Regions from separate parts of the Micromonospora sp. NPDC004551 genome, predicted to be linked through region 2. Evidence: riboswitches for the same ligand, from Rfam matches in the RefSeq annotation. Region 2 holds a riboswitch; the other holds the start of a gene.
The links. A riboswitch is a leader RNA that binds a small molecule or an ion and turns the genes downstream of it on or off. The one in region 2 is predicted to bind cyclic di-AMP.

Region 1 (4,042 bases), on a different contig from region 2:
CGTGCCCGGCGCTCGCCGAGGGCACCGGCCGGCCCCAGGCGGCGAGCCAGCCGGTCATGGTGGCGATCTCCGGCGCCTGGGCCGCCTTGATCTGCGCGGCCAGCCGCTTCACCTCCGGGTCGCCGGCCCGGGTCTCCGCCAGCCCGGACATCTCCACGGCCTGCTGGTGATGCGGAATCATCATCTGCGCGAACATCACGTCCGCGGCGTCGAACGAGGCCGAGGCCCCGGCGGCGGGCGTGCCGGTCGCGGCCGACGGATCGTGGCCGGCGGTCGGGTGGTCCGCGCCACCGCAGGCGGACAGGACGAACGCGGCCGTGAGCGCGGCGCCGGCCAGGGCGGCCGGGCGCGCGAGGGTACGAGTGAACACGAGTGAGCCTTTCGGGTGTCGGAACGTACGCAGCGGTCGGCGGACGCGCGAACCGGTGGTCCGGTCCCCGCGTCGGGCGTCCTATCTGCGCAGCACCGACGTCGTCGCCAGGCGTAGCCCGTGGGGCCGGGGCGGCGGGGCCCGGGGACCGGCGGCGGGCCGGCGCGGGCCACGGACCGCCGGGAAGCCGCCCCGCGACCCGGCCCTTAGCAGCACGGCGAGCAGCAGCACGACGGCGAACGCGCCCAGCACGGCCAGGCAGACGCTCCACCCGGACGGGTCACCGCCCGGGTGGGTCAGCGGCAGCGCGCGCACCGGGCAGCCGTCGCCCGTGCAGTCCGCGAGGGTGGCGGCCCCTCCGGTGTGCCCGACGGCGTGGGCGACCGGCCGTTCCGCCGGCTCGTGCCCGCCGTGGCCGAGGGTGTGCATCGCGGTCAACCCGACCAGCGTGCCGAGCAGCAGCAGGATTCGGGCCCAGCGCCCGCTCACCGCCGTCCGCATCGCCACACCCTCACGGTAGCCAACCGACCGGGCGCCCCGGCCGGGAACCGCCGCCGGTCGCGTCCTCGGTGCGCGCCGGCCCGCCTGGCTACCATTCCGGGCGACGACCCCGGCCTGCGTCGCTCCGCGGGCACCCGGGCCGACCGGTGAACCGACCGGCCCGGTGAGACCTGTCCCGTCGCGAATCGTTGGGAGAGACGCCATGGGCGCCGACCACACCCGTCCCGCGCCGTCCGCCCCGCCGGGCGTACGGCGGATCCTTGTCGCGACGGTGGTGCCGCTCTTCCTGATCACCGTGGTCGCCGCGCTGGTGCTCTGGCCCCGACAGGGCCCGGACCCTGCGGACGCGCCGGCACTGCCCCGCTACCACGGCACGGTGACCCGGGTGGTGACCGTGCCGTGCCCACCGACTCCCGAGACGCCGGAGGGCGGGTCCGCCGGCCCGTGCGGGACGGTGACCGTCAGCGCCGAGCAGGGTCCGGACGCCGGCCGGCAGGTCGAGACGCCGGTGCCCTCCGGCCCCGGCGCGCCCCGCGTCGAGGTCGGCGACAAGGTGATCCTGGTCGAGCTGACCGACCCGGCCGATCCGGCGATGAAGACCTACAACATCGCCGAGCACCGGCGCGGCACGCTGGTCTGGCTGGCGGCGCTGTTCGCCGTGGCGATCGTGGCGTTCGGCCGCTGGCGCGGGCTGGCCGCGCTCGGCGGGCTGGTGGCGAGCTTCGCCATCCTGCTCGGTTTCGTGCTGCCCGGCATCGGCGCCGGCCAGCCGCCGCTGCTGATGGCGATCGTCGGGGCCGCGCTGATCATGTTCGTGGTGCTCTACCTGACCCACGGGATCACCGCGCAGACCTCGGTGGCCGTGCTCGGCACGCTCGGCAGCCTGGTGCTGACCGGGGTCCTCGGCACCCTGGCCACCGCCGCCACCCACCTGACCGGCTTCGGCAGCGAGGACGCGACCACCCTGTCGATGCTCCAGCGCGACGTGGACCTGCACGGGCTGCTGCTGGCCGGGATCGTCATCGGCTCGCTCGGCGTGCTGGACGACGTCACGGTCACCCAGGCGGCCACGGTCACCGAGCTGGCCCATGCCAACCCCACGCTCTCCCGCCGGCACCTCTACCGGGCGGCAACCCGGGTGGGCCGGGCGCACATCGCGTCCACGGTCAACACCATCGTGCTGGCGTACGCGGGCGCCTCGCTGCCGTTGCTGCTCCTGCTCGTCGCCGACTCGCGGCCGGTGAGCGAGATCCTCACGAGCGAGTTCCTGGCCCAGGAGATCGTCCGCAGCGCGGTGGCCACGCTCGGCCTGATCGCGGCCGTACCGCTGACCACCGGACTGGCGGCCGTGGTCACCACGGCCGGGCGGCGCACCACCGCGGGCCCGGTGGCGCCCCCGGCCCCGCGGCCGCCGGAGGCCAGGGACGAGGCGCTGGAGGCGCTGGGCGGCGACAGGAGCACGGAGGCCGCATGGTGACACTCCGCAGCGTGACGGCGGATTTCAAACGCGATCCTGGTCACGCATTGCGAGGACGAATTCTCGCTATTGGTCGGCTTCCGGACGTAGAACACCGAGAGGAGTCTCGGGTAACCTCGCTGCCGGTCACCGCCGAAGGCGCGCACCCGCGCCAGCGGTGCCGCCGCCCAATCGCCCGCGGGCGAGCCGGGGAACCAGGTACATGGGGTGAATCCGCGCGAGCGGTAGGGGCCACTTCCGTCCCGAACCCGGCAGCTAACCCGGTCGGCGGCCGACGGAAGGGAACACTGTGACGGCACCCCTGCGCCGCTGGCTGACCCCCGTGGTGGCCGTGCTCGCCGCGCTCACCGTGCTGGCCGGGCCGACCCCGGCGATGGCGGCCCCGAGCAACCCCACCCCCTCGGGGCACTCCGAGGACGACGACGACCCTCTCATCACCGAGGCCATCGACAGCGCCAACCGGGCCTACCTCCAGGCCAAGGCGAAGCTCGACAAGTCGCGCAAGCGCCAGCTCCAGCTCGCCCTCGAGGTGAAGGCGGCGCAGGGCGAGCTCGACGCGCTGAGCCCGCAGGTGGCCCAGATGGCCGCGCAGTCCTACCGGACCGGCCGGATGGGTGCCATGGCCATGCTCATGGAGAGCAACAGTCCCGACTCGTTCGTCCGGCGGGTCGCCGCCCTCGACGAGCTGAACCTGCTGAACGCGCAGAAGCTCGCCGCCATCAACGCGGCGAAGAACCGCGCCGAGCAGGCCAAGATCGCGCTCGACGCCGAGGTGCGCGAGCAGGAGAAGCAGAAGAACGCGATGGCCCGCGAGAAGGCCGAGACGGAGAAGGCGCTGAAGCTGGTCGGCGGGCTCGGTTTCACCGGCGGCCTGGTCGCCGCCACCTCGCCGGTCGCCCGGATCGGTCCCGGCCGGACGGCCGACGGCGACTGGAAGCCGGAGTCGTGCAGCGAGAACGACCCGACCACCTCGGGCTGCATCACCCCCCGCACGCTCCACGCCTACAAGGAGGTCAAGCGGGCCGGCTTCAACCGCTTCGTGGGCTGCTACCGCCCGGGCGGGCCGTGGGAGCACCCCAAGGGCCGGGCCTGCGACTGGTCCCTCCAGAACAGCGGCTTCTCCCCGTGGCGCACGAAGGACCAGCGGATGTACGGCAACAACGTCGCCGCCTTCCTCATCCGTAACGCCGACCGGCTGGGCATCTACTACGTGATCTGGAACCGGCAGATCTGGTTCCCGGCCACCGGCTGGAAGTCCTACAGCGGGCCCTCCAACCACACCGACCACGTGCACATGTCGCTGCTCTGACGACGTACGCACACGAAGGGCCGGCCCGCGACGCGGGCCGGCCCTTCGGCGTTCTCGGGTGGGTCAGCCGGCCAGCGCCGGGTCGGCGGGTGCGGCCGGGGCGGGCACCGGGGTGGCCGGCGAACCGGCCGGGGCCTCGGCCACCGTGCGCACCTCGCCCGCGCTGAGCCGGTACGACAGGCCGACCACCGTGCACCGCCCCGCCGCCACCTCGCCGGCGAGCACGGAGGACCGGGCCAGCAGCGCCTCCACGGTCTGCGCGATGTGGATGTCGACGATCCCGTCGAGGTCCTCGACGCCCTCCCGGGCGGCCCGGAGCAGGCTCGGCGCGACGGCGTCCACCACCGCGCCGAGGTGCCCGGACGGCGACGTGCCGGTGCGGACC
Region 2 (4,042 bases):
GAGGTGGCCGGCTGGCTGGGCGACCTGGGCGGCCGGCTCCAGGTGGTCACCAGCCTCCAGGCCAAGGGCATGGAGTACGACGGGGTGGTGCTCGTCGCACCGAGCGAGATCCGGGCCGATCCGGGGTCGGGCGTGCGCACCCTCTACGTGGCGCTCTCCCGGGCCACCCAGCGGCTCACCACGCTCGACCCGGTCGGCTGACGCCGGGCGCCGCGATCCGGGTTCACTTGCATACATAGCGATGTGAGCATAGATTGAGCCCAGCCGGTGCGGCGGACGAGAGGGTGTGGGCGTGGGCGCAGGTCATGACCACAGCGGCACGGTGGCCAACGCGGCGCAGCGTCACCGGGGCCGGCTCTGGGCCGCGTTCGCGCTGCTCAGCGCCCTGATGGTGGTCGAGGCGGTGGCCGCGTTCGCCACCGGCTCGCTGGCCCTGCTCTCCGACGCCGGGCACATGTTCACCGACGTCCTCGGCATCGGCATGGCGCTCGCCGCGATCACGGCCACCCGGCACGCCGACACCGACCCGCAGCGCACCTTCGGGCTCTACCGGCTCGAGGTGCTGGCCGCACTGGCCAACGCGGTGCTGCTCGGCGCCGTGGCCGTCTACGTCCTGGTCGAGGCGGTACGCCGGTTCGGCGAGCCGCCGGAGGTGCTGGCCGGGCCGATGCTCGCCGTGGCGGTGCTCGGCCTGCTCGCCAACATCGCGGCGTTCGCGCTGCTGCGCCCCGGCGCCGAGGAGAGCATCAACCTGCGCGGGGCCTACCTGGAGGTGCTGGGCGACCTGCTCGGGTCGATCGGCGTGATCGTCGCCGCCGTGGTCATCGCGCTCACCGACTGGTGGTGGGCCGACCCGCTGGTCGCCGTGGCGATCGGCCTGTTCATCCTGCCGCGCACCTGGCGGCTCGGCCGCGCCGCCGTCCGCATCCTGGTGCAGGCCGCCCCCGAGCACCTCCAGGTGACCGCCGTGCACGACCGGCTGGCCGCGGTGCCGGGCGTCGCCGAGGTGCACGATCTGCACGTCTGGACCCTCACCTCGGGCATGGACGTGGCCTCGGCGCACCTCACCATGACCCCGGGCGCCGAGGTCGGCGAGGTGCTGACCGCCGCCCGGACCGCCCTGCACGAGGACTTCTCGATCGACCACGCGACGTTGCAGATCGAACCCGGAGCGTCGCCGGGAGCCTGTGGCGCGGTCGAGTGGTAATTAGGGCAATCTTAAATCCAAGTGGCTATTGTGCACTTGTGCCGGTTTTGACCGGGACACCGGCCCCCACCAGCGGAGCCGGCCCGGCACAGCGCCGGTAGGCTCGACCGCGGCCTCCGCCGGGCGGCGCCCACCGGCGCCTGCGGCGGCCAGCGCCTAATCGCCCGCAGGGGCGAGCCGGGGAACCACGTTCGTGGGGTGCATCCGCGTCAGCGGTAGGGATCTTCCGTCCCGAACCCGTCAGCTAACCCGGTCGGCGGTTGACGGAAGGACACGTGAATGCCCCCAGTGGCACCTGTACGACGGACGGTCGCCCGGTTGGCGGCCCTGCTCGTCGCGACGCTCGCCCTCGGCGTCGTGACCACGCCGGTCTCCCCCGCCTCGGCGGGCGCACCGACCGGCCTGCTCGCCGCCGCACCCGGCGACGACGAGGGCGGCACCCCGGCGCTGCGCGCCCAGCTCGACGCGGCCAGCAAGGGCTGGCTCGACGCGCGCACCGCGTTGAACCGCTCGGTGACCCGGCAGAAGCAGCTCAGTGCCCAGCTCAAGACGATCAACGCCGAGTTGACCGTCCGCGACGCCAAGGTCGGTGAGATCGCCGGGGTGGCCTACCGGGCCGGGCGGCTCGGCACCGCCGCGGCGCTGCTCGGCAGCAGCAGCCCGGAGGGCTTCATGGACCGCGCGGCGGCCCTGGAGCAGGTGGCCGCGCACGAGGACCGGGCGCTGCGCGACCTCATCGACACCCGGGACGAGGCCACCCGTACGCAGGCCGCGCTCACCGGTGAGATCCAGGAACAGCGCAAGCAGGTCGCGGTGATGGCCAAGCGCAAGCAGCAGGCCGAACGCGCCCTGGAGGTGGCCAACGACCGCGCCTCCAGCAGCGGCGGCGGCAGCGTGCAGGGCACCTCGTCGGCGAACGCCACGCCGGCCAAGCGCAACGCCGACGGTTCCTGGCCACCCGAGTCGTGCAGCGTCGACGACCCGACACCGGCCGACGGCTGCATCACCCCGCGCACGCTGCACGCGCTCCAGCAGGCCAAGGCGGCCGGCTTCACCCGCTACGTCTCCTGCCACCGGCCCAGTGGCTCCGGCGAGCACCCGAAGGGACGGGCGTGCGACTTCGCCGCCCAGAAGGACGGCTTCGGGGGCGTGGCCACCGGCGGCGACAAGACGTACGGCAACAACCTGGCCGCCTACTTCATCCGCAACTCCGACGCGCTCGCCGTGCTCTACGTGATCTGGTTCAAACAGATCTGGCTGCCCAGCAGCGGCTGGAAGGCGTACAGCGGGGGCAACGGCGACCCGTCGAGCGACCACACGAACCACGTGCACCTGTCGGTGTACTGATCGCGCCGGCGGCACCCGGGCTACGCCCCACGACGTACACCGGGTGTCGCCGCGCGGCCCACGACGCGGCGCCGCCGACGGCCGAGCATCGGGGCATGACTCGACTCTCCCCCACCGGACGCAAGGCCCTGCTCACCCTGCACCTGGTCACCTCACTGGGGTGGCTCGGCGCCGACCTGGTGCTGCTGACCCTCGGCGTGGCCGGGCTGCGCGGGGCCGACCCCGAGGTGGTCTACCCGGCGGCCGCGCTGCTGGTCACCTGGCTGTTCGCCCCGCTGAGCGTGCTCGTCTGGCTGGTCGGGCTGGCCAGCGCGCTGCTCACCCCGTGGGGGCTGCTGCGCTGGCGCTGGGTGCTGGTCAAGTTCGCCGTCACCACCGTCGTGCTCACGCTGGTGCTGCTCCTGCTCACCCCGCGGGTCCGGCACCTCGGTGCGCTGGCCGCGGCGGCCGACACCCACCTGCGGGTCGACCTGGTGGTCGCGCCGACCGTATCCAGCACGCTGCTGCTCGTGGTCACGGTGCTGTCCACGTACAAGCCGTGGGGACGGCTCCGGCCGGCTAGCCCGGCGGCGCGGCGAGCGGTGCCCGCCGGCCGGCGGGGGTGACTCACGTGATCCGCCCCTCCAGGGTGGCGCCGAGCCGGCTGGCCAGGCCGAGGTGGGCCGCCCGGGCCTGCCGGAAGGCGTAGCCGAACAGCGGCGCCGGCGCGGACAGGGTGATCTCCACGTCGATGCGCACCACCCCGTCCGGCTCGTCGCGCAGCCGGGTGTGGTTGCGCACCGTGGTGGCCGGCTGCTGCCGGGCCACGGTCACGACCTCGTCCTCGTTGGCGATCAGCACGTCCGCCTGATAGGTCACCGGGAAATGCAGCGGGCCGAGCGCCAACCGGTCGGTGATCGCGTAGCTCGCCAGCGCGCCCGGCCGGGGCGGCAGTTGGCGGACCCGCACGATCAGCGGATGCAGCTCGCCCTGCCGGCTCAGGTCGCCGAGCAGGGCCACCGCGTGCGCCCTCGTGCACCGGGCCTGCACGGTGTAGCTGAAGCTGTCGCTACTGAGCAAGCGGCACCCCTTCGCCGTCGTGGGTCCGCACGATCGTCCCGTACCGGAGCCGGGCTGGCAACGGGTCGAAAGTCCCAGGCCGCGACGCAGGTCGGCGGCCGGAAGTCGGAGCAGCGGGGGTGGGGCGATCAGGCGCCCGGAAGCACCTCGGGGGTGGTGTCGGCGAACCAGGGCTCGGGCGCGCCGAACAGGCCCAGGAGGCCGGTCACCCAGAGCTGACGGTGCACGAACCGGCTCGGCTCGGTGACGACCAGCTTGACGCCGCTGACCTCGCAGGTCTGGAAGCCGGCGACCATGGCGCTGATGCCGACGGAGTCGATGAAGGTGACGAGCCGCATGTTGAGCTCGATCCGGGAGGGGCGGCCCTTGGCGAGCACCTCGGCGATCGCTTCCCGCACCTCGTACGCGGTGTCGACGTCGATCTCCCCT

Region 1: linked by a shared signal. The riboswitch ahead of ABZW14_RS02245 (hypothetical protein) and the one ahead of ABZW14_RS22325 (hypothetical protein) in region 2 are both predicted to bind cyclic di-AMP.

The regions. Positions count from the first base shown of each region.
Region 1 covers NZ_JBEXLM010000001.1:449,851-453,892, reverse strand. Annotated here, with positions in the region: gene ABZW14_RS02260 (DUF305 domain-containing protein) at 1-370, opposite strand, end outside; gene ABZW14_RS02255 (hypothetical protein) at 452-877, opposite strand; gene ABZW14_RS02250 (YibE/F family protein) at 1,074-2,348, shown strand; cyclic di-AMP (ydaO/yuaA leader) riboswitch at 2,503-2,634, shown strand; gene ABZW14_RS02245 (hypothetical protein) at 2,638-3,657, shown strand; gene ABZW14_RS02240 (carbonic anhydrase) at 3,721-4,042, opposite strand, start outside.
Region 2 covers NZ_JBEXLM010000020.1:973-5,014, reverse strand. Annotated here, with positions in the region: gene ABZW14_RS22335 (AAA family ATPase) at 1-201, shown strand, start outside; gene ABZW14_RS22330 (cation diffusion facilitator family transporter) at 293-1,207, shown strand; cyclic di-AMP (ydaO/yuaA leader) riboswitch at 1,351-1,482, shown strand; gene ABZW14_RS22325 (hypothetical protein) at 1,487-2,554, shown strand; gene ABZW14_RS22320 (hypothetical protein) at 2,650-3,159, shown strand; gene ABZW14_RS22315 (SRPBCC family protein) at 3,161-3,613, opposite strand; gene ABZW14_RS22310 (STAS domain-containing protein) at 3,742-4,042, opposite strand, start outside.